DNA from 2 places in the Vulcanococcus sp. CPBay_Sum15L08_68 genome. Region 1 is predicted to be linked to the other one. Evidence: riboswitches for the same ligand, from Rfam matches in the RefSeq annotation. Region 1 holds a riboswitch; the other holds the start of a gene.

Region 1 (9,309 bases):
AGCGAGGCTGATCAATGGACCCGAGACGGCCAACACCACACTCCTTCTTGCCCACGGTGCAGGCGCACCGATGGATAGCCCCTGGATGAACACCGTGGCCGAAGGCATCGGCAATTGCGGTGTTCGGGTGGTGCGCTTCGAGTTCCCCTACATGCAGCGAAGTCGGGAGCTGGGTCGACGTTGTGGACCAGATCGACTCCCCAAGCTCCTGGATGCCTACCGCGAGGAGGTAATCCGCGAACAACAGCGGCAAGGTGGCGCCAATCTGTTCATCGCTGGGAAGTCCCTCGGAGGGCGCATCGCCAGCCTGCTCATCGACACGCTGAGCGACGTCCAGGGTTGCCTGTGCCTTGGCTATCCCTTCCATCCCCCAGGACAACCAGAGTCATTGCGCACCGACCATCTCGAGGTCATGCACTCCCCGTGCCTCATTCTCCAGGGGGAACGGGACAGCTTTGGACGCCGTGAGGAAGTGGAGCGCTATCCACTGGCCGCGTCGGTGGAGTTGACCTGGTTGCAGAGCGGAGATCACAGCTTTAAGCCCACCAAGGCCTCCGGACTCACTGAGTCAGACAACTTGCAGGCCGCCATCGACCACTGTCAGAACTTCATGACCCATCACCAGCGCGGGTAGCCCAGGCGACGGAAGAACAAGGGCAGTGTGACCAACACTTGTGGAGCCAACACGGCCACCGAACAATGCGCGAGGTCGTCTTTCGCGTTTCCTGCTCAGCTGAAAACCTGCAAGCCCAAAGTGAGCAACCGCAGCTGAGCATTCGCTCCAGCAACCTTGAGGAACTGCACTACGCAGCTCGGGATGCCTTGATGAACCACTTCGGCCCCAGCCATGGGGCCTATCGGGTTCGCTTTACGCGCTGAGGGTCTCGAGCGCCTGGGGGATGCGCTGGAACATGTAGCCCAAGCCCCGAGCGGTGAGGATCAGTTCCGGGTTTTCGGGATCATCCTCGAGCTTGGCCCGCAGCCGGGAGATGTGCACATCCACCACTCGGCTGTCGGAGGAGCGCTCGGGCTTATAGCCCCAGACCTTCTCCAGCATGTCCAGGCGACTGATCGGTTCGCCAGACCGGCTAAGCAGAAGCTCAAGCAGGTTGAACTCCATGCCGGTCAGTCGGATGCGCTCATCGCCCCGATGGGCCTGACGCTTGTTGAAGTCGATGCTGAGGTCACCCACGACCACCACATGGGCCGTGCGGCCGGGCCCGGCCACCCCATTGGCCTGAACAGAGCTGACGCGCCGCATGACGCAGCGAATTCGCGCCTCCAGCTCCTTCGGGCTGAAAGGTTTCACCATGTAGTCGTCGGCGCCAAGCTGCAGACCCGTGATCCGGTCTGCCACATCGCCGAGGGCGGTCAACAGGATGATCGGGACCTCCGACTGGGCACGAATGCGCTCGGTCACGGCAAAACCGTCGAGCTCCGGCATCATCACGTCGAGAACCACGACATCCGGTTCTGATGCGCGGAAATGCTCGAGTGCCTGGGCTCCGTTCTCGGCAAGGGTCACTTCGTGACCAAGCATCACCAGGCGGGTCTCAAGGATTCGACGAATGTTCTCTTCGTCATCTGCGACCAGGATCTTGAGGGGAGCGGTCGTCGTCGCTTCAGTCATCAAGAGGGGATCAGATGCTGTTCTGAATCAACGAATAGCCGAGTGGGTTCCCGTTTATGAAGGAACAACAGGCTTTGTAACGAAGCCGCGGCGGGACTGTCCCTGACTGCTTAGTTCTCCTGTTCTGTGAAGGCGTCCAGCAGAACGGGCACCGTCACGATCGGGTCAAAGCTCGTAATCGCAGGCTGCGGAGTGGGCTCGGCCTGACGGCGGAAACGATTCGAACTGGTCCGACTGGGGGCCGGCGAGCTCGCCTGAGGGGAGGCGCTTGGTTGGTCCGCCTCGGAGCGGCGACGGATTGGATTACGCCGGGTCGCCTCTGGACGGGTCGTGGACAGTGGCCGCTGGATCGGTTGGTCCTTCAACTCCCCGCGGAGCTGGTTCAGTAGCCGAAAATGGCCGGTGGTGTTGTATTTCCGCAGCAGCGACGGATCCCAAGCCATTAGCGCTGGTCTGTAAGACCCTCAGCCTATTGGGCAGCGCGGGTGCAGGAGAAGCGTGATAAATTGTTGCGGTGACAACTGGAAGTCGATCCGGGTTCGGGTTAACCGAAACGTTGGGTCTAATCCCTGTCTCCACCAATCATTTCACGGATTATGTCGAGGCTCGTCGGTCTTCAGGCTCCTGACTTCACCGCCACTGCAGTGGTCGATCAGGAATTCAAGGAGGTGACCCTCTCCTCATACCGCGGCAAGTACGTGGTGCTGTTCTTCTACCCCCTGGATTTCACCTTCGTCTGCCCGACGGAGATCACGGCCTTCTCCGATCGCTACAGCGAGTTCTCCAGCCGTAACTGTGAAGTCCTGGGCGTCTCCGTGGACAGCCAGTTCTCTCACCTCGCCTGGGTGCAGACCGACCGTAAGAACGGTGGTCTCGGCGACATCGCCTATCCCCTGGTCGCTGACCTGAAGAAGGACATCGCCCGTTCCTACGAGGTGCTGGACGAGGAAGCCGGTGTGGCCCTGCGCGGTCTGTTCATCATCGATCCCGATGGTGTGATCATGCAGAGCACCATCAACAACCTGCCCGTCGGCCGCAGTGTTGACGAGACCCTGCGTCTGCTCCAGGCCTTCCAGCACATCCGCAACCACCCCGACGAGGTCTGCCCCGCCAACTGGACCCCTGGCGAGAAGACCATGAACCCCGATCCCGTGAAGAGCAAGGAGTTCTTCGCTGCTGTGAACTGATCCCCAGTTCCCATCGATCTACGGGGGCCGAGAGGCCCCCTTTTTTATGTTCAATCAGGGGCTGCCAGGCTCAGTTCCCCTGTCGCACCGTCCAACTGCGCTGGAACGCCGAGGGGAAGTGCCATGTTGGGCCGCCCGTGGCCGACTGGTAGCTGATGCACCAGCGGGATACCCAAGTTGCCGAGCCGCTCCTCGAGGATCTCCTCCATTGAGAAGTCCCCTGGCAAGACATCGTCCTCAGCCCAGCTGAAGCGCCCTAGGCCAATCCCCCGCACACCATCGAGCAACCCTGAGCTGCGCCACTGCGTGAGCTGCCGATCGACGCGATAGGGAGCTTCACCGGTGTCCTCCAGCACCAAGATCTTGTCCCGCAGGGCGGGAAGCCAAGGCGTACCGATCAAGCTCGTGGCGATGGTGAGGTTGCTCACCACCAGTGCTCCGCGGGCGATGCCTGGCCGTAGACGCCGGCCCTGAAGGGATGCCACAGGCCTCCCCTTGAGCAGAGAAGACAGGCGTTCCCACTGAAGGTCCGATCCGCCAAACCAGCCATGCACCCCACCGCAACTGCCTGCGGCGAGTTGGGCGAGGAGCACCGCTGAGCAATCTGAAAACCCAACACACCAGCGTGGGGTGGCCGGGATGGACCAGCCCTGCTCGAGCACGCGTGCACTACCCCAGCCCGCCCCGACCAAGAACAGTGCATCAATGGAGGGATCGAGCCAGGCCTGCCGCAGGGAGGAGGCGCGCTGCTCATCCGTCCCGGAGAACCAACGCCACTGGCCCAAGAGTTCAGGCGGAGTGAGAAGCCGCCAACCCTCCTGCCGGCAGCGCCGCCGCAGGAGCTCCAACGTCGGATCCTCTCGCTCAAGCCAGGTGCCTGGTGCGAGCGCTGCAATCCGTGCTCCCGGCTTCAACGGTGCCGGGCCGCGCTGCGTCGCTGCTCGGGAGCGGGCAGCCAGGGGAACCGCTGCCGCTAGTGCCCCAAGGAGCAGCTCACGGCGGCGCCAGGGTTTCATCCCAACAGGCTGGCCAACAGACGGCGTCCATCGACCCCACCGGTCGCTGGGTCACAGGCCCGTTCGGGGTGGGGCATCAGGCCGAGCACATTGCCCTGGGCATTGGTCAGGCCAGCCACGTCGGCGACAGAGCCGTTGGGATTGCGGCAGTAGCGCAACACCACTTGGCCTTGGTCCTCAAGGGCCTTGAGGTCATCGGGAGCGGCCTGGTAGCGCCCCTCTCCATGGGCGATAGGGAAATTCACCACCTCGCCGCTGCTGTAGCCCTGCAGCCAGCTGCACTGGCCCGGCTCAACGCGAAGATCCGTGGGCTCGCAGATGAAGTGGAGTTTCTGGTTACGGGTCAGGGCGCCTGGCAAGAGGCCCATCTCGGTCAGCACCTGGAAGCCATTGCAGATTCCCAGCACGCGACCGCCGCGCTTCGCGAAGGCCGCGACTTCCTCCAGCACAGGGGCGAAGCGCGCAATCGCTCCGCAGCGCAGGTAGTCGCCGTAGCTGAATCCGCCTGGAATCACCACGGCATCAAGACCACTCAGATCCCGCTCCTCATGCCAGAGGAAGCGGGTTTCGATGCCCAAACAGCCCTGGGCTGCCCACTGGACATCCCGGTCACAGTTTGAGCCGGGAAAAACAACGACACCAAGGGTCATGGCTCAGGCTCCAGCGCTGGAGTCGTCCTTGAGCTCGAGGGTCCAGTCCTCGATCACGGGATTGGCCAACAACCGGTCACTCAACAGCTCCAACTGCTGACGGGCGGTCTGGGCGTCAGGAGCCTCAAGCTCCACCTCCACGGCCTTACCGATCCGCAATTTGCCGATGCCATCGACACCCAGGCGTGAGGCAGCGGCTCGGGTGGCTTCACCAGCGGGATCGAGCACGGAGGGCCTCAGGGAGACCAACACACGGGCAGAGAAGACGGGCACCTGAGCTCTAGGTGGGGTTTGTTAAATCTTGGCAGGCCGGCTGACGCTGGACCCGGCTGTGGTCAGGTTGGAGGGGGTCCTAAGGGGTCGCCGTGGATCGCTTGCCGCTGCTGACTGGGCTGCTGACAGCCTGGGCACTCCTCACCACCCAGGTCGCCAAAGGGGAGGAACCCTTTTCGCTTCCGCTCGAATGCCAGCTCGAATCGGCCCGTTGGCAGCCCTGCACGCTGACCGTTGAACGGCTCGGGGAGCACTGGTGGCTCCAGGTCGGTGGGCGCCGACTGGACTTTCACCACGACGGACGGGGACAGATCGAACTTCAGGAGGCGGCAAGAGAGCCCCGGCTTGTTCAGCCCCACTGGAGATCTGAGCAGGCCCTCTGCTGGGGGGGCATCTGCGCCAAAGGAGCCTTGCCGCTGGACTAGCCCAGACCGGCGATCAACTGATCCTTCAGGGCTGAACCCTTGAGGGACAGGCCCAGGGCGACAAGCTCCAGACCGTCGTCGTTGGGGCGCTCCAGCCGCGAACCGCTGTCAAACCAACACTCCAGACGCGGGCCAACCGCCTGAATCTGCAGCGGGTGGGTTTTACCAGGCAGCCAAGCCCGTCCCTTGAGACGCAGCAGGCCTTGGTCTGTAATGCAAGCCGGCAACAGGGCTTCGAGCTGGGCTTTGTTGGTCACTCCCTGCCACCGGAAGGCAACCGACTCCATCGCCACGTGGGTGTGGTCATGGTGATCGTGGTCGTGGTCGTGGTCGTGGTGATGATCGTCGTCGTGTTCGGGGCGATCGAGTCCCATCAGCAGAGCCGCTGGGACGTCGCCGCGGGCCATGGGCAGAACAGACACGCCGCTGCGGACCTGGTCGCTCAAGCGGCGGCGGAGACGGTCGACGGCCTCCTCGCTTAAACAATCCGCCCGGCTCATCAGCACGAGATCGGCGGCCTCGAGCTGATCGTCGAAGAGCGCGTTGATGTCACTGAGGTGATCCAGGCTTGGATCGGCCTGTCGTTGGGCCTCGAGGGCACTGGGATCGGCAACGACACTTCCGCCACTCAATGCCTCACCGTCGACAACGGTCACCACGCCCGTCACACGGGTCTTGGTGCGAATCTCAGGCCAGCGGAAGGCCTGCACCAGGGGCACGGGCAGGGCGAGGCCACTGGTTTCGACGACGATTCCATCGAGTTGGTCAGCGCGCTGCAGCAACTGCTGCATGACCGGCAGAAACTCGTCCTGGACGGTGCAGCAGAGGCAACCGTTGGCCAGCTCAACGACCCGTCCGTCGAGCTCATCCTCAGGGCAAAAGCCGCAGCTGCGAATCAGATCGCCATCGATCCCCACCTCACCAAACTCGTTCACCAGAACGGCAAGCCGCAGGCCACTGGAGACCAGCAGCTGACGCAACAGTGTCGATTTACCAGCGCCAAGAAACCCGGTCACCACCGTGACCGGGAGGCGTGATGCGGGTGCCACAGTCATGGTCAGGCGACGAGCGCGGTCCAGGTGAAGGCGGCGCCGATGCCGACCATCACACCGGCGAGGAGCTGTTTCTGGCTCAGCGGGAGCTCCTGGCTGAAGCGACGCAGGCCAACGAGGGAGAGGGTCAACAGAGCGCCTTGGCTGAGCAACAAACCCAGCAGGTAGAAGGCAATGGGGGTGGACTCCCAGCCAATCACCGAGGCGCTGAGCACATAACCGTGCAGAGCGAAGGCGGGAATCAAGCTGAGGGCAGGAAGACGGCCCACGATCACGAGGCCCTCGACCACCAGGGAGAGGGAGACCAGTGCCTCGGCACCAGGCAGACCGGGCAACCAAAGACCCAGTGCCGTGGCGCTGAGGCCCACCAGCAGCAACGCCATGGTCCAACGCATGGAGCGTTGAAAGCCGACCAGGGCCAGGGCAATCAGAAAGAGCAGATGGTCAGGCCCCAGCAGCGGGTGGGCCAGACCACTGATCAATCCACTCACCGGTGAGGGAACCAGCGCCATGGACTCCATCGGGTGATGGGCCAGAGCTGGCGCGGCAGAGAGGGAAGCCAGCAGGAGCGCAGGGGCCCCGAAACGCTTGAACATCAATAGGACTGGTCCGCGCCAGGTGATTTATGGGAGTGAACCGGCGGGCGTTCTGACTGGAGCCCTGGGGACAGGACTCTTCACAGCTGCGGGACAGCGCCGGAATTACACCGGACTTTCCCCGTTTCCTCCTCGGGCTGATCCCCCGAAGAACCGGAGCACTGAGCCTAAGCGCTGATTAACGACAGGCCAGGCTTTCGCGGGTATCGACACCCGTACGTGGATTGACGCCGCTGGCCCGGGCACAAAGGGCCTTCTGCTGCGGAAGGTCCAGAACCGCGTCGGTGAAGTCCGTGCCTTCGATGACCGCGCCGGTGAACTTGCTGTTCATCAGCATCGCGTTGCGAAAGACCGCACCGCTGAGGTCAGCGTTGTCAAAGCGGGTGGCGAAGGCCACGGCATCCTCGAGATCAGCCGCCGAGAGGTTGGCGTTTTGCAGATTGGCGGTGTTGAACACGGCCCCGCGCAGGTCGGTCTCACTGAGGTCAAACCCCTCCATGGAGGCCTTTAGAAACTCCTGCTGCTGAAGGTTTCGGCCGTGCATGTCCGGTTGCAGGTCCTGAGCGCTGCGCTGACCACGTAGTTCGGGGGCGGTAATCGCCAAGGCCGGGGAGGCCACTGGAAGAACAGAGGCCAGCAGCAGAACAACGCCGAGGGCGAGGGTGCTCAATGAGCGGGCCACGAGCAACTGAATGAGCGCAACGAGGTTCCGCACTGCAGCTTTAACTTGGGCGCTCAAGTTATTGCAGGCGGATACCGGAGCGCGACCGATGAGCAAGACCCTTCGGGTGGTGGTCCCTCCCCATCCCCTCATTGGCCATTGGCTGACCGTGTTGCGGGATCGAGAGACCCCTCAGCCCCTCTTTGCAACGGCCATGGCCGAACTGGGTCGATGGTTGACCTATGAGGCCATGCGGGACTGGATTCCTTACCAGCGGGTGCAGGTGCAGACACCACTGGCCCAGACGGAAGGGACCATCGTTGACGGTTCGATTCCGGTACTGGCTGTGCCGATCCTCCGAGCTGGATTGGGGCTATGGGACGGAGCCAAGTCGGTGATCCCTAGCGCTGCCGTCGCCCACATGGGCCTGCAACGGGATGAGGCCAGCGGTCGCTGCCGCTGTTACTTCAACGGTCTTCCGGAGACCATCCCCGCCAATGCAGGGGTGCTGGTCTTTGAACCCATGGTGGCCACTGCTGGAACGCTCCTGAACGTGCTCGAACAGCTGGAGACCAAGGGGGTGACTGGCCAACGGGTGCGGGTGATCTCAACCCTTGCCGCCAGTCCCGGGTTGAAAACCCTCGGTGAGCGCTACAGCGATCTGACCATCTACACCGGCTGTATCGACGCCGAGTTGGACGATCAGCAGCGCATCGTTCCTGGCTTAGGTGACGCTGGCGACCGTCTGTATGGCAGGCCGCAGTCAGGCTTCGTAGGCTGAGGCAACTTCAAAGCAGGTCCACGCGATGTCCAACCGAGACGGCGGTTCAGGTTCTCTGAGCACCCTCTTGGTTGGTGCTGTGATCGGTGCCGCTGGCTTTGCCTGGTGGCTCTATTCCGAGGCTGAGCGGCGCCAGCAAAACACCCGGCAACAGCGAAGCCTGCGCCTAAGTCGGCTGGCCGATCACGACGATCAAGCCTTTGACCCCAACAGCGACCGCCCGGTGGTCCGGGAGGTTGAACTCCAGGACAAGGTTCAAGAGCTCAACCAAGCGATCGAAGACGTTCGCAGGCAGCTCGAGGGGCTGAGCCCCCAGAGCTGACAGGGCTCCTCGGTAGGTTGCTGGGAAGACAACCCCGCAGCCATGCTTCGCTCCGCCGCGATCACCCAGGGCATTCAGCGCTCCCCCAACCGCGCCATGTTGCGGGCTGTCGGTTTTGGAGACGCTGACTTCAACAAACCGATCATCGGCATCGCCAACGGCTACAGCACGATCACGCCCTGCAACCTGGGCCTCAACGATCTGGCCCGCCGGGCTGAGGATGCGGCTCACGCGGCGGGTGCCATGCCCCAGATGTTCGGGACCATCACCGTGAGTGATGGCATCTCGATGGGCACCGAAGGGATGAAGTATTCCCTGGTGAGCCGCGAGGTGATCGCGGATTCAATCGAGACAGCCGTGAACGGTCAGAGCATGGATGCGCTGCTCGCCATCGGCGGCTGCGACAAAAACATGCCTGGGGCCATGCTGGCCATGGCGCGGATGAATATCCCCTCGATCTTTGTCTACGGCGGCACGATCAAGCCCGGCAAGCTCGGCGCCTGTGACCTCACCGTTGTGAGTGCCTTTGAGGCGGTGGGTCAGTTCAGCGGTGGACGGATCGACGAGCAGGAGCTCACGGCCATTGAGAAGAACGCCTGCCCTGGCGCCGGCAGTTGCGGCGGCATGTTCACCGCCAACACGATGAGTGCGGCCTTCGAAACCATGGGCCTGAGCCTGCCCTACAGCTCCACCATGGCTGCCGAAGATCCTGAAAA
Region 2 (19,142 bases), on a different contig from region 1:
GTCTCCCCAGCTGCAGCGGACCCTGCAGTTGCGCTTACCAGGCCGGGACCAGTGCCTGGCGGTGCCTTGGCCCCAGCCCTGCCCGGGCCCTGAGCGGCTGCGGCAGCAGTTCATCGCCCAGTTCCAGCAGCGCTACGGCTACCTCCCCAGCGGCGATCGGCCCGAGATTGTCGTCGATCGCCTCAGCCTGGAGTTCAGCTGGCCCGGTGCCATGGCTCGCCCCCGCTCCAGCTATGCCGTCGCCGCCGAGCCCCAAGGGCCCGGGAGCGTCTCGGTCTTCCTGGATGGCGCCTGGAGGTCCGCCGCCCTCTGGCAGCGCGCCCAGATCGCCCCGGGTCAGTGCATTGAGGGTCCGGCCTTGATCTGTGAGGCCACAGGCACCAACCTGCTGCCCGCGTCCTGGCGTGCGCGCTGCCTGCCTGGGGGCGAATTGCTCTTGAGCCGTGAGGCAGCGGCTGGTCTTCAGTCCAGCAAGGCCCAGACCACTGATCCTGACCCGGTCAATTTGGAGTTGTTCGGCCATCGCTTCATGGCGATTGCTGAGCAGATGGGCACCCGTCTGCAGCAGACCAGCGTCTCGGTGAACATCAAAGAGCGCCTGGATTTCTCCTGTGCCCTCTTTGACGGGCGGGGACGTCTGGTGGCCAATGCGCCGCACATCCCCGTTCACCTGGGCTCCATGGGGGAGAGCGTGTTGGCCCTGATGCGGGCCGTTGAGCAGGGGGAGCTCGAGCCCCTGCAGCCCGGGGATGCGGTCGTCTCCAACAACCCGTTCAATGGCGGCACCCATCTGCCGGACCTCACGCTGATCACGCCGCTGTTTTCCCCCTCAGGCGGTGATCAGCCCGTGGCCTTCGTCGCCTCCCGCGGCCACCACGCCGATGTGGGAGGGATCACGCCTGGATCCATGCCATCCAGTAGTCGTTCGATTGCGGAGGAGGGACTGCTGTTCGACAACGTCCCGCTGGTGCGGGGCGGCCGGCTGCTGGAGCAGGCCTGGCGGGAGCGGCTGGCCCAGGGGCCCTGGCCGGCCCGCAACCCCGATCAGCTGCTGGCGGATTTGCAGGCGCAACTGGCGGCCAATGACCTCGGGGTTCAGCGCCTGCTGGCCTTGATGGATGCGGTGGGTGAAGCGCGGGTGCTGGCCTACATGGGGCACGTCCAGGATCAGGCGGCCGCAGCGGTGCGTCAGGTCCTCAGTCGACTGTCCGATGGCGAGGCGCGGGTTCCGCTGGATGCCGGCCCGGAGATCGTCGTTCGCCTGTCGGTGGATCGCCAGCAGCGCCGCGCTCGGATTGATTTCAGCGGGACCTCCGCTCAGATCGCGGGCAATCTCAACGCCCCCTTGGCGATCACCAAGGCTGTGGTGCTCTATGTCTTCCGCTGCCTGGTGCGCGAGCCGATTCCCCTGAATGCCGGCTGTTTTGATCCCTTGGAACTGGTGGTGCCGGAAGGCTGTCTGTTGAACCCCCGGCCCCCAGCCGCTGTGGTGGCGGGGAATGTTGAGACCTCCCAAGCGGTGGCCAATGCCCTGTTTGCAGCGGTGGGGGCGCTGGCTGCCTCCCAGGGCACGATGAATAACTTGAGCTTTGGCAATGCCAATTGCCAGTACTACGAGACGGTGTGCGGCGGAACCGGAGCTGGCGAGGGGTTTGCGGGTGCCGATGCGGTGCAGAGCCACATGACCAACTCCCGCCTGACGGATCCAGAAATCCTGGAGCAGCGCTTACCGGTGCGGCTTGAGCAGTTTGCGATTCGCGCCGGCAGCGGGGGCATCGGCCGCTGGCCCGGTGGTCATGGCGTGGTGCGGACCCTGACGGCCCTGGAGCCCTTGACCGCCTCCCTGCTCAGCGGCAGTCGCCTGGTGCCCCCCTTCGGTCTGGCCGGTGGCGGCGCTGGGGCCTGCGGTCAAAACAGCCTGCGGCGGGCAGGCTCTGCGCAGCTGGAGCCCTTGCCGGGTTCTGCGCTGGTGGAGCTGCAGCCCGGTGATCAACTCCAGATGGCGACCCCCGGTGGCGGCGGCTATGGAGCAATGGAGCCATGAGACGACACTCCCCCTTCGCCATGGCTGTGGCCTGCCTCGCCCTGGCCTTCCCCAACGCGGCCGGGGCGAACCTCTTGCAGGAGCGCAGTCAACGCTTCCATCCCGTTGAGTCCTCCGCCGGAGTCGTGGCAGCCCAGGAGGCCCAGGCCGCGGCGGTGGGTGCTGAGATCCTGCGCCGGGGCGGTAATGCCGTCGATGCGGCCGTCGCGACGTCCTTTGCCCTGGCGGTGACCCTGCCCCAGGCGGGCAATTTGGGCGGCGGCGGCTTCCTGTTGCTCTGGCTGCCCAAGCGGGGGCCGATTCGCACCTGTGCGGCGGTGGCCCGGGGACCCGAGCTTCCCCAGGCCATCAGCCTGGGCCGAGGTGAGGCCGTGGCCCTGAACTTCCGCGAGAAGGCTCCGCTGGCGGCCCGGGCGGATCTGTTCCTGAATCCCGACGGCACGGTGAATCGTCAGCGGGCCCTGCGCAGCCTCCTGAGCACGGGGGTCCCCGGCACGGTGGCTGGCTTGACCCAGGTGCAACGCCGCTATGGCTGCCTCTCCCTCGCCCAGGTGATGCAGCCGGCGATTGACCTGGCTGAACAGGGTGTTTTGGTGGGGCCGGAGTTGAGTGACTCCCTCCAGGCGGCGGCGCCGTTGCTGAAGGCTGATCCCACGAGCCGTTCCCAGTTCTTCAAGCCCGATGGGGCCCCCTACCTGAGCGGCGAGCGCCTGAAGCAACCGCTGCTGGCGCGCAGTCTGCGCTGCATTGCTGAGCAGGGCGCCCGTTGCTTCTACAGCGGTCCCTTGGCCGAGAACCTGGTCGCTTTGATGCAGGCCCAGGGCGGTCTGATCAGCCTGGAGGATCTCAAGCGCTATCAAGCCCCCTGGATGCGTCCGCTGCAGGGGGAACTCCGGGGCTATCCCGTGCTGACGATGCCCCCTCCCAGCGGGGGCGGGGCCACCCTGCTGCAACTGCTCAAGGTCCTGGAGCCGCTGCAGCTTCAGCGCAGCGGTCTGAACAGCGCCGCGACGATTCATCGGATGGTGGAGGCCATGAACCTGGCCTACCGGGACCGCAACCGACTCCTGGGCGATCCGGACCAGGTGGCGATGCCGCTGGATCGTCTCCTCAGTGATCGCTATGCCGATGCCCAACGGCGACAGATTCGGCTCGATCGTCACCGCCCTGCCGCTGAGCTGGAAGCCGAGGTACTGCCGGCCCAGGGCGGCACCAATACGACCCACCTCTCTGTGGTGGACCGCGATGGCGGGTTGGTGAGCACCACCACCACCTTGAACACGGCCTACGGCAATGGCATCAGCGTTCCTGGCGCCGGGTTCCTGCTCAATAACGAGATGGACGACTTCACGGCCAAGCCCGGAGCGCCCAATGCCTACGGCCTGCGCCAGGGCAGCCAGAACGCCATCGCCCCAGAACGCCGTCCCCTCAGCTCGATGACCCCGACCCTGGTGTTCCACGCCGATGGCAGGCCCCTGCTGGCCACGGGCAGTCCCGGCGGAAGCCGGATCATCACCACAGTTCTGCAGGTGCTGCTGAACCGGTTGGTGCATGGCCTCAACCTGGCCTCAGCGGTGGCAGAGACCCGGATCCACAGCCAACTCTGGCCTGATCAAATCAGCACGGAGCAGGGGTTGAGTCCCGACACCTGGCGGCTGCTGGAGCAGCGGGGCCATCAACTCCAGCTGCGTCCAGCGATGGGGTCAGCGAACTCCGCGGAAGTCCGCTACGACGCCGAGAGACTCCTTGGCAGTTGGGGTGTGGCTGACCCCCGTCGACCGGATGCGGCGGCGGCGGCTGAGCGCCCCTAGACGCGCAGCATCGACGGCAGCCAGTTCACCAAGGGCGGGAAGCAGACGATCAGCAGCAAGACCGCGAGTTGAACGCCGATGAAGGGCCAGGCACCGCGGTAGATCGACTGGGTGCTGACCTCCTCGGGGGCCACCCCGCGGAGGAAGAACAGGGCAAAGCCGAAGGGGGGCGAGAGGAACGAGGTCTGCAGGTTCGCGCCGATCAGCACCCCAAACCAGAGCAGGGCCTCCGGTCCCAGCAACTGCCGCGCGCTGGGCAGCAGCAAGGGCAAGACGATGAACGCGATCTCAAAGAAGTCGATGAAGAAGCCCAGGGCAAAGATCACGGCCATGCTCACCAGCAAAAAGCCCGCCTTGCCCCCCGGCAGGTTGAGCAGCAGATCGCTGATCAGCTGATCGCCGCCCACGCCGCGGAAGACCAGGCTGAAGGCGGTGGACCCCAGCAGAATCGCCATCACCATCGCGGTGGTGCGCAGGGTGTCGTCGCAGACCTGATTGAGGCCGCGGCGATTCAGTCCCCCCTCCAGGGCCGCCAGGGCCATGGCTCCGATCGCCCCAATTGCTCCAGCTTCGGTGGGGGTGGCCAGGCCAAAAAAGATGCTGCCCAGCACCAGCAGGATCAAGCCCAGGGGCGGCAGCAGCACCTTCAACAGTGCCCTGCCGCTCGGCTGGCTGGAGTCGGCCTCGGCATTGAGGGCTGGTGCCAGCTCGGGCTTCAGGCTGCTGATGACCAGGACGTAGAGCGCGAAGCCCGCGGTCATCAGTACCCCGGGGATCAGCGCCCCCAGAAACAGGTCGCCAACGGAGACCCCCAACTGGTCGCCAAGTACCACCAGCACGATGCTCGGCGGAATGATCTGGCCCAGGGTGCCGGAGGCGGCAATGACTCCTGTGGCCAGGGAACGGTCGTAGCCCGCCCGCAGCATCACCGGCAGGGAGATCAGTCCCATGGTGGTGACCGTGGCGGCGACGACACCGGTGGTTGCGGCGAGGAGCGCCCCCACCAGCACCACCGCCAGGGCCAGGCCGCCGCGGACTCCCCGCAGCAGTTGGCCCATGGCCACAAGCAATCGTTCGGCGATGCCCGAGCGCTCGAGCATGGCCCCCATGAACACGAAGGCTGGAATCGCCAGCAACGTGAAGTTGCTCATGATCCCGAAGATCCGCTGGGGCAGCGCCGTCAGGAACTGGGGTTCAATCACCCCAACGGCCATCCCCAACAGGGCGAAGAGCACCGAGATGCCGCCCAGGCCGAAGGCCACCGGGTAGCCGCTCAGTAGCGCCAGCACCAGGGCGATGAACATCGCGGGCCCCAGCACCTCGCCGGGGAAAAAGGTGATGACGTAGCCGAAGGCCTCCAGTTCCATCAGCGCTCACGCCTCAGGCGCAGCGCCTGGGCCAGCCCCTGCAGCGCCAACAAGCCAAAGCCCAGGGGGATCAAGCTTTTGATCCAGTAGCGCGGCAGGCCGTTGGGATCCGGCGACTGCTCCCAGATCTGCCAGGACTGCAGGGCGGGCAGTAGCGAGACCAGCAGCACCATGACCGCGAAGGGCAGCAGCAGCAGCAACGTCCCGCCGAGTTCAACCCGCCGTTGTTTGCGGGCGGACCAGCGGCTGTGGAGCACATCCACGCGGACATGGCCATTGCGCTGGAGCGTGTAGCCCAGCCCCAGCAGAAAGGCGATGGAAAACAGGGCCCACTGGGCCTCGATCAGGGCGTTGGAGCTCAGGCTCAGCCCCAGGGCCAGGCCGAGGTAGCGCCCGACCACATTCCAGGCCCCGACCACCAACATCAGCAGGATGGACCAGCGACCAATCCAGGCGGCACCCTGGTTCAGTCGATCGATCTGATCAGGCCAGTCCAAGCGCGCCATCAGCGGGGTTGGCCGTAGCTGAAGCTGGCGTAGGAGAGCTGATTCACCCGGTTCCAGGCCCAGATCTGCTCACGGAAGGTCTGCCAGCCGGCGTAGAGCGTTTTGAAATCCTGGTTCGTCCGTGCCGTGTCGGCGTAGAGCTGGTCGCTGGCCTCGCGGGCTGCCGTCAGGATCGCTTCGTCGTAGGCACGCAATTGGGTCCCGCCTGTAATCAGGCGCTGCAGGGCCTGACCGTTGAGGCTGTCGTAGCGGCTCAGCATCGAGAGGTTCGCTTCGTAGCAGGCCGTGCTGAACATCGCCTGATAGTCCGCCGGAAGGGCGCGCCAGGCGCTCTGGTTCACCAGGGCCGCGAGGGTCGGACCTGGTTCCCACCAGCCTGGGTAGTAGTAGAAGCGGGCCGCCCGGGGGAGGCCGAGCTTCTCGTCGTCGTAGGGGCCGGTCCACTCCGCCGCATCGATGGCGCCACGATCAAGGGCCAGGTAGATCTCGCCGCCCGGTAGGACCTGAACGTTCACCCCGAGGGAGGCCATGACCTTGCCCCCCAGGCCGGGGATGCGCATCTTTAGGCCCCGCAGGGACTGGAGTCCCTCCAGTTCCCGTTTGAACCAGCCGCCCATTTGGGCTCCGGTGTTCCCCGCCGGGAAGCTGATCACACCGAAATCGGCGTAGAGGCGATTGATGGCCTCATTGCCGCCACCCTCATAGAGCCAGGCGTTCTGCTGCTGGGCCGTCAGGCCAAAGGGCACGGAGGTGCCGAAGGCCAGCGCGGGGTTCTTGCCGACGTAGTAGTAGCTGGAGGTGTGGCCGCATTCGACGGAGCCGTTTTGCACGGCGTCGAGCACTTCCAGGCCCGGCACCAGTTCCCCGGCGGCATAGGGCTCGATCTGGAAGCTGCCCTCGCTCAGTTCCGCGACCCGGCGGCTGATGGTCTGGGCGCCGCCAAAAATCGTGTCCAGGGAGTGGGGCCAGCTGGTGGCCATGCGCCAGCGCACCTGGGGCCGTGCGACCCCGGAGGCATCACCGACTTTGCGGATGCGGCAGGCACCCAGTAAGGAGGCTGCTCCCGCGGAGCCCGCCGCTGTGGCCGCAGCCCGCAGCAGGCCCCGCCGCTGCATCGTCAGGCCACCGCGGCGAAGCACTCGCGGAAGGCCGCGATGGTGGTGTCGATGTCTTCGTCGGAGTGGGCCAAGGAGGTGAAGCCCGCCTCAAAGGCGCTGGGGGCCAGGTAGATGCCGCGCTCGAGCATGGCGCGGTGCACCTTGCCGAAGCGCTCCGCATCGGCGGCTTTGGCCTCTTCGAAGTTGCGCACCGGACCCTCGCAGAGGAAGAAGCCGAACATGGCGCTCACCGAACCACCGGTGATGGGCAGACCCGCGCTGCGGGCGCCATCCATGATTCCGGCGATCAGGCGGCTGGTCATCGCTTCAAGGCGCTCGTAGCTGCCGGGTTGCTTCAGCAACTCCAGGGTCTTGATGCCAGCGGTCATGGCCAGGGGGTTTCCGCTGAGGGTGCCGGCCTGATACATCGGGCCGGCGGGGGCCACCATGCTCATGATGTCGGCGCGGCCGCCGTAGGCACCCACGGGCAGTCCGCCGCCAATGACCTTGCCCATGGTGGTCAGGTCAGGGGTGACGCCGAACTTGGCCTGGGCACCGCCGTAGCTGATGCGGAAGCCGGTCATCACTTCATCGAAGACCAGCAGGGCGCCGTTCTCCTTGGTCAGCTCACGAATGCCCTCGAGGAAGCCGGGCTCGGGGGTGATGAAGCCCGCGTTGCCGACGATCGGCTCGAGGATCACACCGGCGATCTCACCGGGGTTCTCAGCAAAGAGTTGCTTGACCGCTTCCAGGTCGTTGTAAGGAGCGGTGAGGGTGCTGGCGGCGGTGGTGCGCGGCACGCCAGGGGAATCGGGCAGGCCCAGGGTGGCCACACCGGAGCCGGCCTTCACCAGGAACATGTCCGCGTGGCCGTGGTAGCAGCCTTCGAACTTGATGATCTTTTCGCGGCCGGTGAAGGCGCGCATCAGGCGCAGCACCGACATGCAGGCCTCGGTGCCGCTGTTGACGAAGCGCACCATCTCCACGGAGGGGACGGCATCGATCACCATCTCGGCCAGCTGGTTCTCGAGGGCGCAGGGGGCGCCGAAGCTCGTGCCTTTCTCCAGGGCGTCGTGCAGCGCGCTGATCACCTCAGGGTGGGCATGGCCGCAGATGGCAGGGCCCCAGCTGCCGATGTAGTCGATGTAGCGGTTGCCATCGACGTCCCAGGCGTAGGCCCCTTTGACGCGGTCAAAGACGATCGGCTGGCCGCCCACCGAACGGAAGGCGCGCACGGGTGAACTGACGCCGCCGGGCATCAGCTTCTGGGCGGCACTGAAGAGTTCCTGGGAACGGGTGGTGTTGTGCACAGGTGCCGAGACAGGAGCCGAGGTCAAAACGGAATCCGCAGACTGGATTGGGGCTCGAGACCCCAAATGGGCCTTAAGCGTCGCCCATCCTTACGCAATCACCGCCCAAGCGGTCGAGACCGTGCCAGCTCGTTAAGGTCGTTGGGCGTCCCCACAATCGCTGTGAATCCAGACTGGGGCTTGGTTGAGCGCCGATTGAAGGCCCTGCTGCCGGCGCGCTCGGTGGTGGCCAAGCGTCAGGAGTTGCTGGCCTACGACTGCGATGGTTTGACGCTGCATCGCCATCAACCGCCCTTGGTGGTTTTGCCGGAGACCACCGCTGAGGTGGCGGCGGTGGTGCGCCTTTGCAACGAGCTTCAGGTTCCATTCATCGCCCGAGGCAGCGGCACGGGCCTCTCGGGCGGAGCCTTGGCGGAGCAGCCCGCGCTGGTCATCGCCACCAGCCGCATGCGCCGGGTGATCGCCATTGATCTCCCCAATGAGCGCATCACCGTGGAGCCCGGGGTGATCAACAGCTGGGTGACGCGGGCGGTCGCCGGCGATGGCTTCTATTACGCCCCCGATCCCTCCAGCCAGGTGGCCTGCAGCATCGGCGGGAACGTGGCGGAGAACTCCGGCGGGGTGCACTGCCTGAAGTACGGCGTGACGAGCAACCACGTCCTTTCGATGGAGGTGGTCCTCCCCGATGGCAGCGTGACGACCCTGGGTTCGGGCATGGCGGAGACCCCCGAGCTGGACCTGCGTGGGGTGTTCATCGGTAGTGAGGGAACCCTGGGGATTGCGACGGCCATCACCCTGCGCCTGTTGCGGCAACCGGCCTGCGTGGCGGTGCTGTTGGCGGACTTCGCCTCGATGGAGGCGGCGGGCGAGGCCGTGCGTCTGGTGACCGCCGCTGGGGTCCTGCCGGCGGGCATGGAAATCATGGATCGCCGCTGCATCCATGCGGTCAATGACTTCTTCGGCGTGGATGAGTACCCCCGCGAGGCCGCAGCTGTTCTGTTGGTGGAACTCGACGGGCACCCCCTGGAGGTGCAGGAGTCGGTGCAGATGGCCGCGGAGCTCTGCCGGGAGGCCGGAGCCGGTGGGGTCCGTGAGGCCTGGAGTCAGGAAGAGCGCGATCGCCTTTGGAAGGGCCGCAAGAGTGCGATTTCAGCCCTGGGCCGCCAATTCCCCAATTACTACCTGCAGGACGGGGTGGTGCCGCGGACGGCCCTGCCGCGGGTTTTGGCGGCGATTGAGCGACTGAGCGAGGAGCACGGTCTGGCGGTGGCCAACGTCTTCCACGCCGGTGATGGCAACCTCCACCCCTTGATCCTGTATCGCGCCGATGAGCCCGGCGTGAACGAGCGGGTCACGGCCTTGGGGGCAGCCATCTTGAAGCTCTGCCTCGATGCCGGCGGCAGCATCAGTGGTGAACACGGGGTGGGCAGCGACAAGCGCTGCTACATGGACTGGATGTTCAGTCCCGATGACCTCGAGACGATGCAACTGGTGCGGCGGGCCTTTGATCCAGACGGCCTGGCCAACCCCGGCAAGATCTTCCCCACCCCGAAGAGCTGCGGAGAATCGGCCCGTCGCTGGGTGGAGCTGAAGGAGGAGGGCCAGCGCCTACCCGAGGGGGTCGAGCTCTACTAGGGCCAGCTGTCCTCGTCTTCGTCCTCTTCCGGCGGCCAGGCCAGGTTCACCACCACCGGGGCATGGTCACTGGGTTGGACATTGCCGCGGGGCTGTTTGTCGATGACGCAGCCGGTGGCGCAGCCCAGGAGCTCCTCTGAGAGATAGATGTGGTCGATGCGCCAGCCCAGGTCCCGGTCCCAGGCCCCGCTGCGGTAGTCCCACCAGCTCCAGTGCCCACTGCCCGGTTCAAAGACACGAAAGACATCCGTGAGGCGATCAGCGAGGGCGGCGCGCAGGGCTGTGCGCTCTGGATCGCTGGCCATGATCGTGCCGCTGAGGCGTTGCGGGTCCGGTAGATCCCGGTCCTCCAGACCGATGTTGAAGTCCCCCACCATGCAGAGCGGATCCCCCTGCTCCTCCTGCACCGCCAGGTAGCGCTGCAGGCAGGCCAGCCACTCAAGCTTGTAGGGGTATTTCTCGCTCTTCAGGGAGCTGCCATTGGGGACGTAGAGGTTCAGGATCCTCACCCCATCGAGCATTCCGCTGATCACCCGTTTTTGTTCGCTGAGCGGCCCCGCGTCCGGGAGCAGGGCGTCGAAGCCCACCTGGACGTCCTCCAGCGGCTCTCGGCTGATCAGGGCGACGCCGTTGTAGGCCTTCTGTCCGCTGATGGCGCAGTGGTAGCCGATCTGCTCAAAGGCCTGCAGCGGGAACAGGTCGTCGCTGACCTTGGTCTCCTGCAGGCAGAGCACATCCGGTTCATGGGTCTGCAGCCAGGCCAACACTTGATCCAGGCGGGTCCGCACGGAATTGACGTTCCAGCTGGCGATGCGCATCGATGGGAGGTGGCTTGGGGCTGCTCCTAGCATTCCCGCCAAGCTGTTCGATCGAAGTGCCATGTACCGGGGACTCACCGCGGCCTTGATCGCGGCCGCCGCAGTGCTGCCCCTCGCGGCTCGCGCCCAGTCCGGCAACACGAACCTTGCTCCCGAGCCGAGCGTTTTTGATCAGGGCCCCGGTGGCACCAGTCGAAAGGGCGGGTCGCTGCTGGACAGCACGAATCCGATCGACCTGATGAACAAGCTGCGGCGCAGCTCGGCGATGGATGACGCCACCGACCCCGGCGACGCCATTGACGCGGCACTGCGTCAGCTCGACAGCCAGGCGGCTCCCCCTAGCTCTGGGGCTTCTTCTCCGCTGGTGACGGCTCCTTAGCGCTCTTTTTGTTCTCCCTGAGGCTGTCGAGTCCCCAGCTGGCGGCGACACGATCCAGGCGTGGGTCTTTCTTTTCCGGTTGCCTGGCCTGGGCGTCCGCCAGGGCCTGACCAGCTCCCGCGAGGTCGCCTTGGTCTTGTTTCAGCAAGGCAATGGCAAGAAGAGGTCTGGGGTCTCGCGGGAAATCTTTGGCGAGCTGTCCATAGAGGGCTAAGGCGTCCGCGCTCTTTCCTTGCCGCTGGCGCAGATCACCCAGCAGTAGGCCAAGACCCAGCTTTTGTGGCTGGGGGGTGGGTTTACTGCTGGCCTCCAGCAGGGTCTTGAGCTGGGCCTCGGCTTCGGCGCCGCGCCCCTGCTCCAGTTGGATCAGGGTGAGCAACTGCAGCGCTTCAATCCGATCGGGCTTGAGGTTGAGGATCTGGCGTAACTCCCGCTCAGCCCCGGGGCGGTCGTTGTTGTCGCGGCGGAGCTCCGCCAGCAGCAGACGCAGCTGCCAGTTTTGCGGCTGCTGATCGGCCAGGCGCTCCAGCACGAGGCTGGCCTCCTGGGATTGACCTTGCTGAATCAACAGATCGATGAGCCGCTGCTGATCCGCGTTGCTGGCGGATCCGTCGCCGAGGCGGGCTTGCAGCAGGGCAATTTGGCGCTCATTGCTGCCCTCGGGGCTGCCCTGGGCTTTGAGGGCTTGGTGCTGACCCAGCAGCCAGCCGCCGGTGAGTGACACCGTCACCAGCCCCGATGCCACCAGGGCGATGAGCACGCCATCGCGCTGGTTGGTGCGGCCGCGTGCCGGCATCGAGGAACCTGCAAGTGGGCCTCAGTCTGGGCCCTTTTTGCAAGCTCGGTACATTGTCCAGCGGGCGATGGATTTCACGAGCGCCCAGAGGGTTTCAGCCACGATGCGTCAACACCCCATTTCCCCGGTCACAGAACCGATGCAGTACCGCGCCATCGGCGTGGTGCGGGGGACTTACGTGCCGGCTGATGCAGATCAGCTCACCCGTGGAGTGATCCAGACCGAGGACGGCTCAGAGATTGATGCCGTTGTCCTTGGACGCGTGCTGACGCTGATGCGTCGTCACTTGGACCTGAGCAAGCCCCACCTCTGGGTGGCCTATCCCCGTTTCCGCGATCCTGATCAGCTCCATCTCCAGCTGGTGGGGGTCTGGGAACCCAGCACCCTCTCCCCCGAGGAGAGTGCCGATGAGGGGGATGACCTGCCCGAAGGCGATGGTTATTTCTCGGTGCGCGGCGAGCTGATCTACACCCGTCCAGAGGACGGTGATCTGGTCGTCAAGATTCGCCAGCAGCCCAGGCCTGACGGTCGCCGCCCAACCCCGTTCAAGCTCCAGCTGAAGGGCCAGGTGGATCCCGCCCATCTGCGCCACTTCGTTTCATTGGATCTGCGCCGCGAGGGTCAAACCCTGCAGGTTGAGAACCACGAAGTCATTGCTCCTGTGCCCCAACGGGCCGGCCGCGGTCGCGGCGGTCCCCGCGGTGCTCGCCGCTAGGTGCGTCTGGCCAGCTCCGATCAGGGATCAACGGCGGCGTTGCGGGCCGGTGTTGCTGTGGCGGGCATCAGTGTTGTCTCCGTTGTGGGCCCTGTGCTGGGCCTCTCCCCCTGGCTGATTGCCGGAGCAGCGGGTGGGGCACTGACGGCCCTGACGCTGGATGCGGCCCGCTTCGGTGGCCTCGGCGGACATCTGCTGGCGGAGGCCTTGCCCTTTGGTCTGGGTCGCTCCCGGCTCCGGCGGATTGCTGTGCATGAGGCCGGACACCTGCTGCTGGCCGCAGAGAACCAGTTGCCGGTGAAGCAGGTTCTGGTGGGCAGCCGCGCCTGTTTGCGCCATGGTTTGCGCGTGAACGGCAGCACCGAATTGGAACCTCCCGCCCAGGTGAAGATGCCGCTGGAGGATCTGCGGCGTTGGAGCCGGGTGCTTCTGGCGGGGATGGTGGCGGAGGTTGTCGAGTACGGCGGCTCCCGCGGCGGCGCCGATGACCGGGCTCTGCTGGGACGGCTCTGGGGCCTCTCCGGACACGATGTGATGACGGCGCAAAACGAGCAGCGTCGCGCCCGCCGCGAGGTGCAGCAGTGGCTGGAGCAGCACCGCGAGCAGCTTCAGGCCAGTGCGGAGCAGCTTCTGCAGGAGGCCTGATGGGATCCCTGGCGGTGGTGGATTGCCCGACGGGATTGGCCGGGAACATGCTCCTGGCGGCCCTGTTCGACTGCGGACTGCCTGAGGAGGTGGTCCACCAACCCCTGGCGGCCTTGGGTTTGGCTGGGCTCTATCGCCTGCAGCTGGAGGAGCGCCGCAGCGCAGGACTGCGTGGCTTGCATCTGGAGGTGGAGCTGCTGGAGCGGCAGCCCCCCCATCGCCACTGGGCGAGCCTCAAGGAGCAGATTCAGGCAGCCGATTGGCCGCCGGCACTCCGTGAGTCGGTGTTGAGGGCCTTTGGGGTGCTGGCGGAGGCGGAAGGCGCGGTCCATGGCCACCCGCCCGAGCAGGTGCATTTCCATGAGGTGGGGGCCCTGGATGCCCTGGTGGATGTGGTCGGCGTCTGCGCTGGCTTGCAGCACTTCGGGGTTGAGCGCCTGATCTGCAGTCCTCCACCCGCTGGCCATGGCCAGGTCAAGAGTGCCCACGGCCTGCTGCCGGTGCCGGTGCCCGCGGTGCTGGAGCTGGCCACGCGCCATGGGGTTCCGCTCGCCACGAGTGCGGGCTTTCCTGCAGCGGAATTGACGACGCCGACGGGATTGGCCCTGATGGTGGCCTGGGCAGAGTGCTTCGCGCCGGCGCCGTCCCTGCGTCCGAGCCGGCTGGGGATCGGGCTGGGCACGCGCGAGTTGGATCGCCCGAATCAGTTGCGCCTGCTCCTGGCTGAGGCGGATGTCCCCGCTAGCAGCGCGCCCGAGTTGCAGACCGTTGTGCAGCAGCAGGCCCAGATCGACGATGCCACCCCGGAGGATGTGGCCTTCCTCCAGGAGGCCCTGCGGGAGGCCGGGGCGTTGGAGGTCTTTGCCCAGCCGGTCGTGATGAAGAAGGGACGCGCGGGCAGCTTGATCACAGCATTGGCCTGGCCGGAGCAGGCGGAGGCCCTGCGGGCGATCTGGTGGCGCTATGGCAGCAGCCTGGGGGTGCGTGAGCAGCAGCAGCAGCGCTGGGCCCTGCCTCGGCAGATCGAGCAGCGGCAGACGCCCTGGGGGCCCGTGCGCTTCAAGCGCTCCATCCGCCCCGATGGCAGCGCGCTCTGCAAGCCGGAACTGGAGGACTTGATTCCCTTGGCGCAGCAGCGGCAGCTGCCCCTGGATCAGCTGCGCGCAGAGCTGCTCCGCTGGTTGGAGGAGCAGCCGTGATCCAGCGGCTGAGGGGGCTCTCTCTGCCTGGGGGCGCCCGGCTTTGGGTGAGTGCGGCGAGCTTTGCATTTGTTCTGACGGCCGTGGTCTCCCACGGCAGCCAGCTCTTGCAGCTCAGCCTGGATCGTCAGTCCTGGCTCTGGCTCGCCTTGGGCCTCGGGCTGAGTGCCTTGAGCCTGGTGGTCAATGGCTTGGCGTGGGGAGTGGTGCTGCGCTGGTTCGGTGCGGCACCGCGCTGGACGCCTGTGCTGCTGCTCTTCCTCGAGTCGAACCTGCGCAAGTACCTGCCCGGTGGGGTGTGGCACCTGGTCACGCGGGTTCGGGCCCTGCGCGCTGGTGGACCCTGCCGCCAACCCCTGAGTGGTCGGCAGGCCCTGGGGACCGTCCTGCTGGATCCGCTCTTGATGGCGGTGGCGGCCTTGGCGCTGGTGGCCCTGGGGGGAGGGCTGGGGCTGTTGGGCCTGCTGCCTTTGCTGGCCCTGGTGCCGCGTTGGTTAAACCCTCTGCTGGAGGGTCTGGAGCGCCGCCGCGCCCAAGCCCTGGAGGTTGATCCCGCCGGCCTGACCCCAGGGAGCCTGCGCTTGCCGGGCTATCCCTGGCTGCCCCTGCTGGCGGAGTTGGTCTTTGTTCTCTGCCGCTTCGGAGGCTTCGCCTGCTGCGTTCAAGCCTTTGACCTGAGCGTTCAACTGAGCTGGTGGGGCTGGTTGTCCGGGTTCGCCCTGGCCTGGACGGCTGGGCTGGTGGTGCCTGCTGCCCCTGGGGGGCTGGGGGTGTTTGAGGCGGTGTTGGTGCTGCGCCTGGCGGTGTCGGTCCCCGAGGCCCCCCTGCTGGCGGTGGCCCTGAGCTACAGGCTCGTGGTCTCCCTGGCGGATTGTCTGATGGCCGCCGCTGCCCGCCGGGACCTGGCGGCACTTCGCAACAGTGGGTATTGTTGAGAAGTGCCCTGAGAGAGCGTCTTGCCCGCTGGTCCCGTCTCCCCGGTGCAGGCCGATGCCTTACGCAGCTCGCTGCATGACCGCGGACAGCGTCTGACGCCCCAGCGGCAACGGGTCTTGGCCCTGTTTGAGCGTCTGGGCGAGGGAAGTCATCTCAGTGCCGAGGAGGTGCATCAGCGCCTGCTGAAGGCGGAGGAGCGGGTCTCCCTGGCCACGGTGTATCGCACCTTGCGGCTACTGAGCTCGATGGAGCTGCTCTGCGAGTTGGAGCTGCCCGAAGGGGGACGGCGCTTTGAGCTGGCCAGTGATGAGGCGCACCGGGACCACCACCACTTGGTCTGTGCCCGCTGCGGACACACCGAGGAGTTTGAAAGTGAAGCGGTGCTTCAGGCCGGCGGTGAAGCAGCGGCTCTACACGGCTTTCAGCTGCTCAACTGCGTCTTGAACGTGCGGGCGCTTTGTCCCGCTTGTTCCCAGCAGGAGGACGAGGTTTGATCAGCGGCGGTTGACCCGGACCGGCACGAGCGACGGTTGCATCAAACCGCCGCCGCCGTTGTCATCGTCCGAGTCGGTGGCGAGCCAGAAAATCAGACCGACGAGCCCCAGAACCGTTGTGAGTGCAGTGAACTCGGCCATCCGGGGGATGCGGTTCGACACACCATAACGGCGTTTTTCGCTTCTGCTGTCGCGGATGCTGCAGCTCAGAGGGGTGCAATCGCCAGCAGGCCGCCCGCCAGAACCAGCAGCCCGGCCCCGAGGCTGGCCAGCTTGCGGTCAAACCGCTGACTCAGCCAGGCGCTGCCGCCCACCACCGCAGCGGAGCTCAGCAGGGCGCCAATCCACCAGAAGGAGCTGCCACTGGACTCCAGGCCATGGAGCATGGCGTGCAGGGCGACGGCCCCGCCAACGGCGAGGGCCAGGATCGAACGACCGCAGTGACCGCGCAGCACCAGAACAAGCACGGCAGCAACAGCCGAGATCGCCAGTGCTGCAAGCACTTCAGCCCCGGGCAGTTGCCCGCCAAAGCTGCCCACGATCGAACCCAGAAGCGCGCCAGCAACGGCAGTGGTCAGCAACGGGCGCCCGGCCTGGGCAACACAGAGACCGACGGTCACCAGCATCAGCAGGTGATCCAGTCCGAGCAGGGGGTGCAGGGCGCCACCCATGACGCCATGGTCGGCGCTGCCATGGGCACCGGCCGGGAGCATGGAGAGCAGGCTCAGTCCCAGTCCAGCTGCAGTGCTGGTCAGCAGCGATCGGGTCAGTTTCGAGTTCATGGCAGATCCGGTCCGCGCCGGTGCTGAGGTTTTTTTGGGGGGGTGAGGGCGGCGAGCGTTCTGACTGAGGAGCGGGCGCTCCCATCACAGCTGCGGGACAGTGCCGGAGTCACACCGGACTTTCCTCGTTGCCTTCCTGGGCTGGGTCCAGGAAACCGCTGCTCGGATTATCGCTTCAGGAGAAGCCCTTGCCGGCATCTTTGGCGACGCAGGCCTGAAGTTGCTTGCGGATCTTGGCGTGGTCGAGGTTTTTGCCGATCACGACCAATTGGTTTTTGCGGTCGCTGGGCTTGCTCCACTCGCTGTCGTCGATGGAGAAACGCTTGCCGGCCAGGTGGAAGACGTGGCGCTTGCTGCTCTCGTTGAACCAGAGGATTCCCTTGGCCCGGAAGACCCCCGCAGGCAGCTGGTTGTCGAGGAAGTTCTGAAACTTCCGCAGGGAAAAGGGCCCCTCGGCATTGAAGGAGAGGGACGTGAATCCCTCGATGGCGAGGTGATCCGCGTGGGAATGGTCGTGGGAGTGCCCGTGATCGTGACTGTGATCGTGTGAATGACCGTGGTCGTGCTCGCAGTGCCCGTGGTCGTGATCGCAGTTGCTGTGGTCGTGGTGGTCGTGGGAATGATCGTGGTCGTGCTCATGGACGCAGTGACCGTGGTCGTGGTCGCAGTCGTCGTGGTTTTGCTGCGCAGCCACCTTGTCGCTTTCGAAGAGGCCCACGCTGAGCAGCAGCGGCAGATTGACCTCCCCTTTGACCGAGCGCAGGATCCGCGCATCGGTTTTGATCTCCCGCAGCTTGTCTTCCACCGCAGTGAGGCGCTCCTCGCTCACGAGGTCGCACTTGTTCAGCAGAAGGATGTCCCCATAGACCACCTGGGCCCGGGCCACCTCCCCATCGAGGATCTCGTCGCTGAAGTTCTCAGCATCGACCAGGGTGATGATCGAGTCGAGCCGGGTCTGATCCCGTAGATCGCTGCCGAGGAAGGTCATGGCCACCGGCAGCGGGTCAGCCAGTCCAGTGGTCTCCACCACCAGATAGTCGACCGGATCTGGGCGATCGAGGATCCGGTAGACGGCGTCCAGCAGCTCTCCATTGATGGAGCAGCAGATGCAGCCATTGCTGAGTTCGACCATGTCCTCGCCGGTGGCGATGATCAGGTCGTTGTCGATGCCGATCTCTCCAAACTCGTTGACCAGCACAGCGGTTTTGACGCCCTGCTGGTTGCTGAGGATGTGGTTGAGCAGCGTGGTTTTTCCTGCGCCAAGGAAGCCCGTGAGGATGGTCACGGGAAGCCCGCTAGGGGCCTGTTCCATCAGGCTGCTGCTCATGGTGAAGGCGGCTTGCTGCGGCTGGGATCGATCCCCTCAGTCTGGGACGTGGCCTGCAGCTTTAGACGCTGCTCAAGCCACAGGCCTTCAGATAGGTCTGGTCGATGGTTTGGCTTTCGGCTGAGCTGGTGAGGTCCTTGTAGGTCTTGGCCGCGGCTTTGGCTCCAGCGCCATCGCCATCGGAGAGGGCATCGAGCATCGCGTTAATCACGCCGAGTTCCTGTTGCTCGAGCTTGAGGTAGGCCGCTTGGGCGCTTTTGCAGGGGCCATCCTTGAGATCGGCCTGAATGCTCTGCAGAGCGTCGGTGTAGCTCGTGGCGGTCGCCCGGGTCTGTTTGATCAGGGCCTCATGGTCGTGGTCATCTTCAGGATCAAAGCGATCGGGAGAGAGCTCGATCGCGGCCAGGAGATGGCCTTCCAGGGCTGTGATGGCTCCCTCGTTGTAGGCATAGACCTCTTTTTGTGGGCCGCTCATTGCCGTTGGGTCTGCGCTGGGCGATTGGCAGGCGGCGAGGGCGAGTAGGCCTGCAGCGATCCATGCGGTATGAGCACCAGAACGTTTGGGGAATCGCATCACTCAGGCAAAGACAGTCCCATCCACAGCCTGGTGATCGGATCGCGGCCTGGCAACGACCCATGCTGACATTGAGAGTGAGAACTGTTATCATTCCCTTGGTTGCTCGGTGGCTTTGGTTCGCTGTTCTGTGCTCTTGGGTGGCGGGCTCGTGGCGGCCGGCTTGACTGTGATGGGTGCTGGGTCGGCCGCCGCTACGCAGCCCGTGGTCGCGGTGAATGGGATTCTTTGCGACCTCGTCCGCACCGTGGCCGGTCCCACCGTTGCGGTGGCCTGTCTGGTCCCGGACGGCGCGGACCCCCATGACTACCGACTCAGTGCCCGGGATCGCGCATCCATCCAGTCGGCTTCGGTGGTCTTCCTGAATGGCTACCGGCTGAGTCCGGCGCTGGAGCGCCTTGGCCGGCTGAAGCGGACGGTGAAGGTGGCGGAAGTCGCCGTGCCGTCCAGTCCTGGTCGCGATCCGCATGTCTGGCACAACCCTCTTCAGGCTGCGGCGATGGCCAAGGTGGTCTCTCGGCAACTCAAGAGTGGTGTTGCTCCCTCGGCCCGGGGCTCTATTGATGCGCGCGTCGCGCGGGTTGATTCCGTCTTGACCCAATTAGACCGTTGGGCTGCGGCCCAGTTCGCGACAGTCCCTAAGGCCCATCGCGTTGTTCTGACGGAGCATGACGCGCTCTCGTCGTTGGCCAGGCGTTATCAAATTC

The links. A riboswitch is a leader RNA that binds a small molecule or an ion and turns the genes downstream of it on or off. The one in region 1 is predicted to bind cobalamin.
Region 2: linked by a shared signal. The riboswitch ahead of QZ189_RS01650 (HupE/UreJ family protein) and the one ahead of QZ189_RS09315 (HupE/UreJ family protein) in region 1 are both predicted to bind cobalamin.

What each region holds. Positions count from the first base shown of each region.
Region 1 covers NZ_JAFMFX010000063.1:69-9,377, reverse strand. The annotation lists gene QZ189_RS09365 (alpha/beta family hydrolase) at 1-634, shown strand, start outside; gene QZ189_RS09360 (hypothetical protein) at 700-879, shown strand; gene rpaB (response regulator transcription factor RpaB) at 869-1,630, opposite strand; gene QZ189_RS09350 (hypothetical protein) at 1,741-2,073, opposite strand; gene QZ189_RS09345 (peroxiredoxin) at 2,227-2,817, shown strand; gene QZ189_RS09340 (LD-carboxypeptidase) at 2,868-3,833, opposite strand; gene purQ (phosphoribosylformylglycinamidine synthase subunit PurQ) at 3,830-4,483, opposite strand; gene purS (phosphoribosylformylglycinamidine synthase subunit PurS) at 4,487-4,756, opposite strand; gene QZ189_RS09325 (hypothetical protein) at 4,849-5,181, shown strand; gene cobW (cobalamin biosynthesis protein CobW) at 5,178-6,236, opposite strand; gene QZ189_RS09315 (HupE/UreJ family protein) at 6,239-6,829, opposite strand; cobalamin riboswitch at 6,854-7,002, opposite strand; gene QZ189_RS09310 (pentapeptide repeat-containing protein) at 7,008-7,544, opposite strand; gene upp (uracil phosphoribosyltransferase) at 7,600-8,271, shown strand; gene QZ189_RS09300 (hypothetical protein) at 8,297-8,593, shown strand; partial or broken gene QZ189_RS09295 (dihydroxy-acid dehydratase) at 8,636-9,309, shown strand, end outside.
Region 2 covers NZ_JAFMFX010000005.1:3,444-22,585, reverse strand. The annotation lists gene QZ189_RS01730 (hydantoinase B/oxoprolinase family protein) at 1-2,044, shown strand, start outside; gene ggt (gamma-glutamyltransferase) at 2,041-3,855, shown strand; gene QZ189_RS01720 (TRAP transporter large permease subunit) at 3,852-5,222, opposite strand; gene QZ189_RS01715 (TRAP transporter small permease subunit) at 5,222-5,728, opposite strand; gene QZ189_RS01710 (TRAP transporter substrate-binding protein) at 5,728-6,843, opposite strand; gene hemL (glutamate-1-semialdehyde 2,1-aminomutase) at 6,846-8,084, opposite strand; gene QZ189_RS01700 (FAD-linked oxidase C-terminal domain-containing protein) at 8,298-9,770, shown strand; gene xth (exodeoxyribonuclease III) at 9,767-10,588, opposite strand; gene QZ189_RS01690 (hypothetical protein) at 10,650-10,967, shown strand; gene QZ189_RS01685 (tetratricopeptide repeat protein) at 10,927-11,763, opposite strand; gene QZ189_RS01680 (hypothetical protein) at 11,867-12,478, shown strand; gene QZ189_RS01675 (hypothetical protein) at 12,485-13,123, shown strand; gene larC (nickel pincer cofactor biosynthesis protein LarC) at 13,123-14,322, shown strand; gene QZ189_RS01665 (lysylphosphatidylglycerol synthase domain-containing protein) at 14,319-15,257, shown strand; gene QZ189_RS01660 (Fur family transcriptional regulator) at 15,279-15,752, shown strand; gene QZ189_RS01655 (hypothetical protein) at 15,753-15,893, opposite strand; gene QZ189_RS01650 (HupE/UreJ family protein) at 15,959-16,534, opposite strand; cobalamin riboswitch at 16,567-16,709, opposite strand; gene QZ189_RS01645 (GTP-binding protein) at 16,710-17,861, opposite strand; gene QZ189_RS01640 (hypothetical protein) at 17,923-18,336, opposite strand; gene QZ189_RS01635 (metal ABC transporter substrate-binding protein) at 18,641-19,142, shown strand, end outside.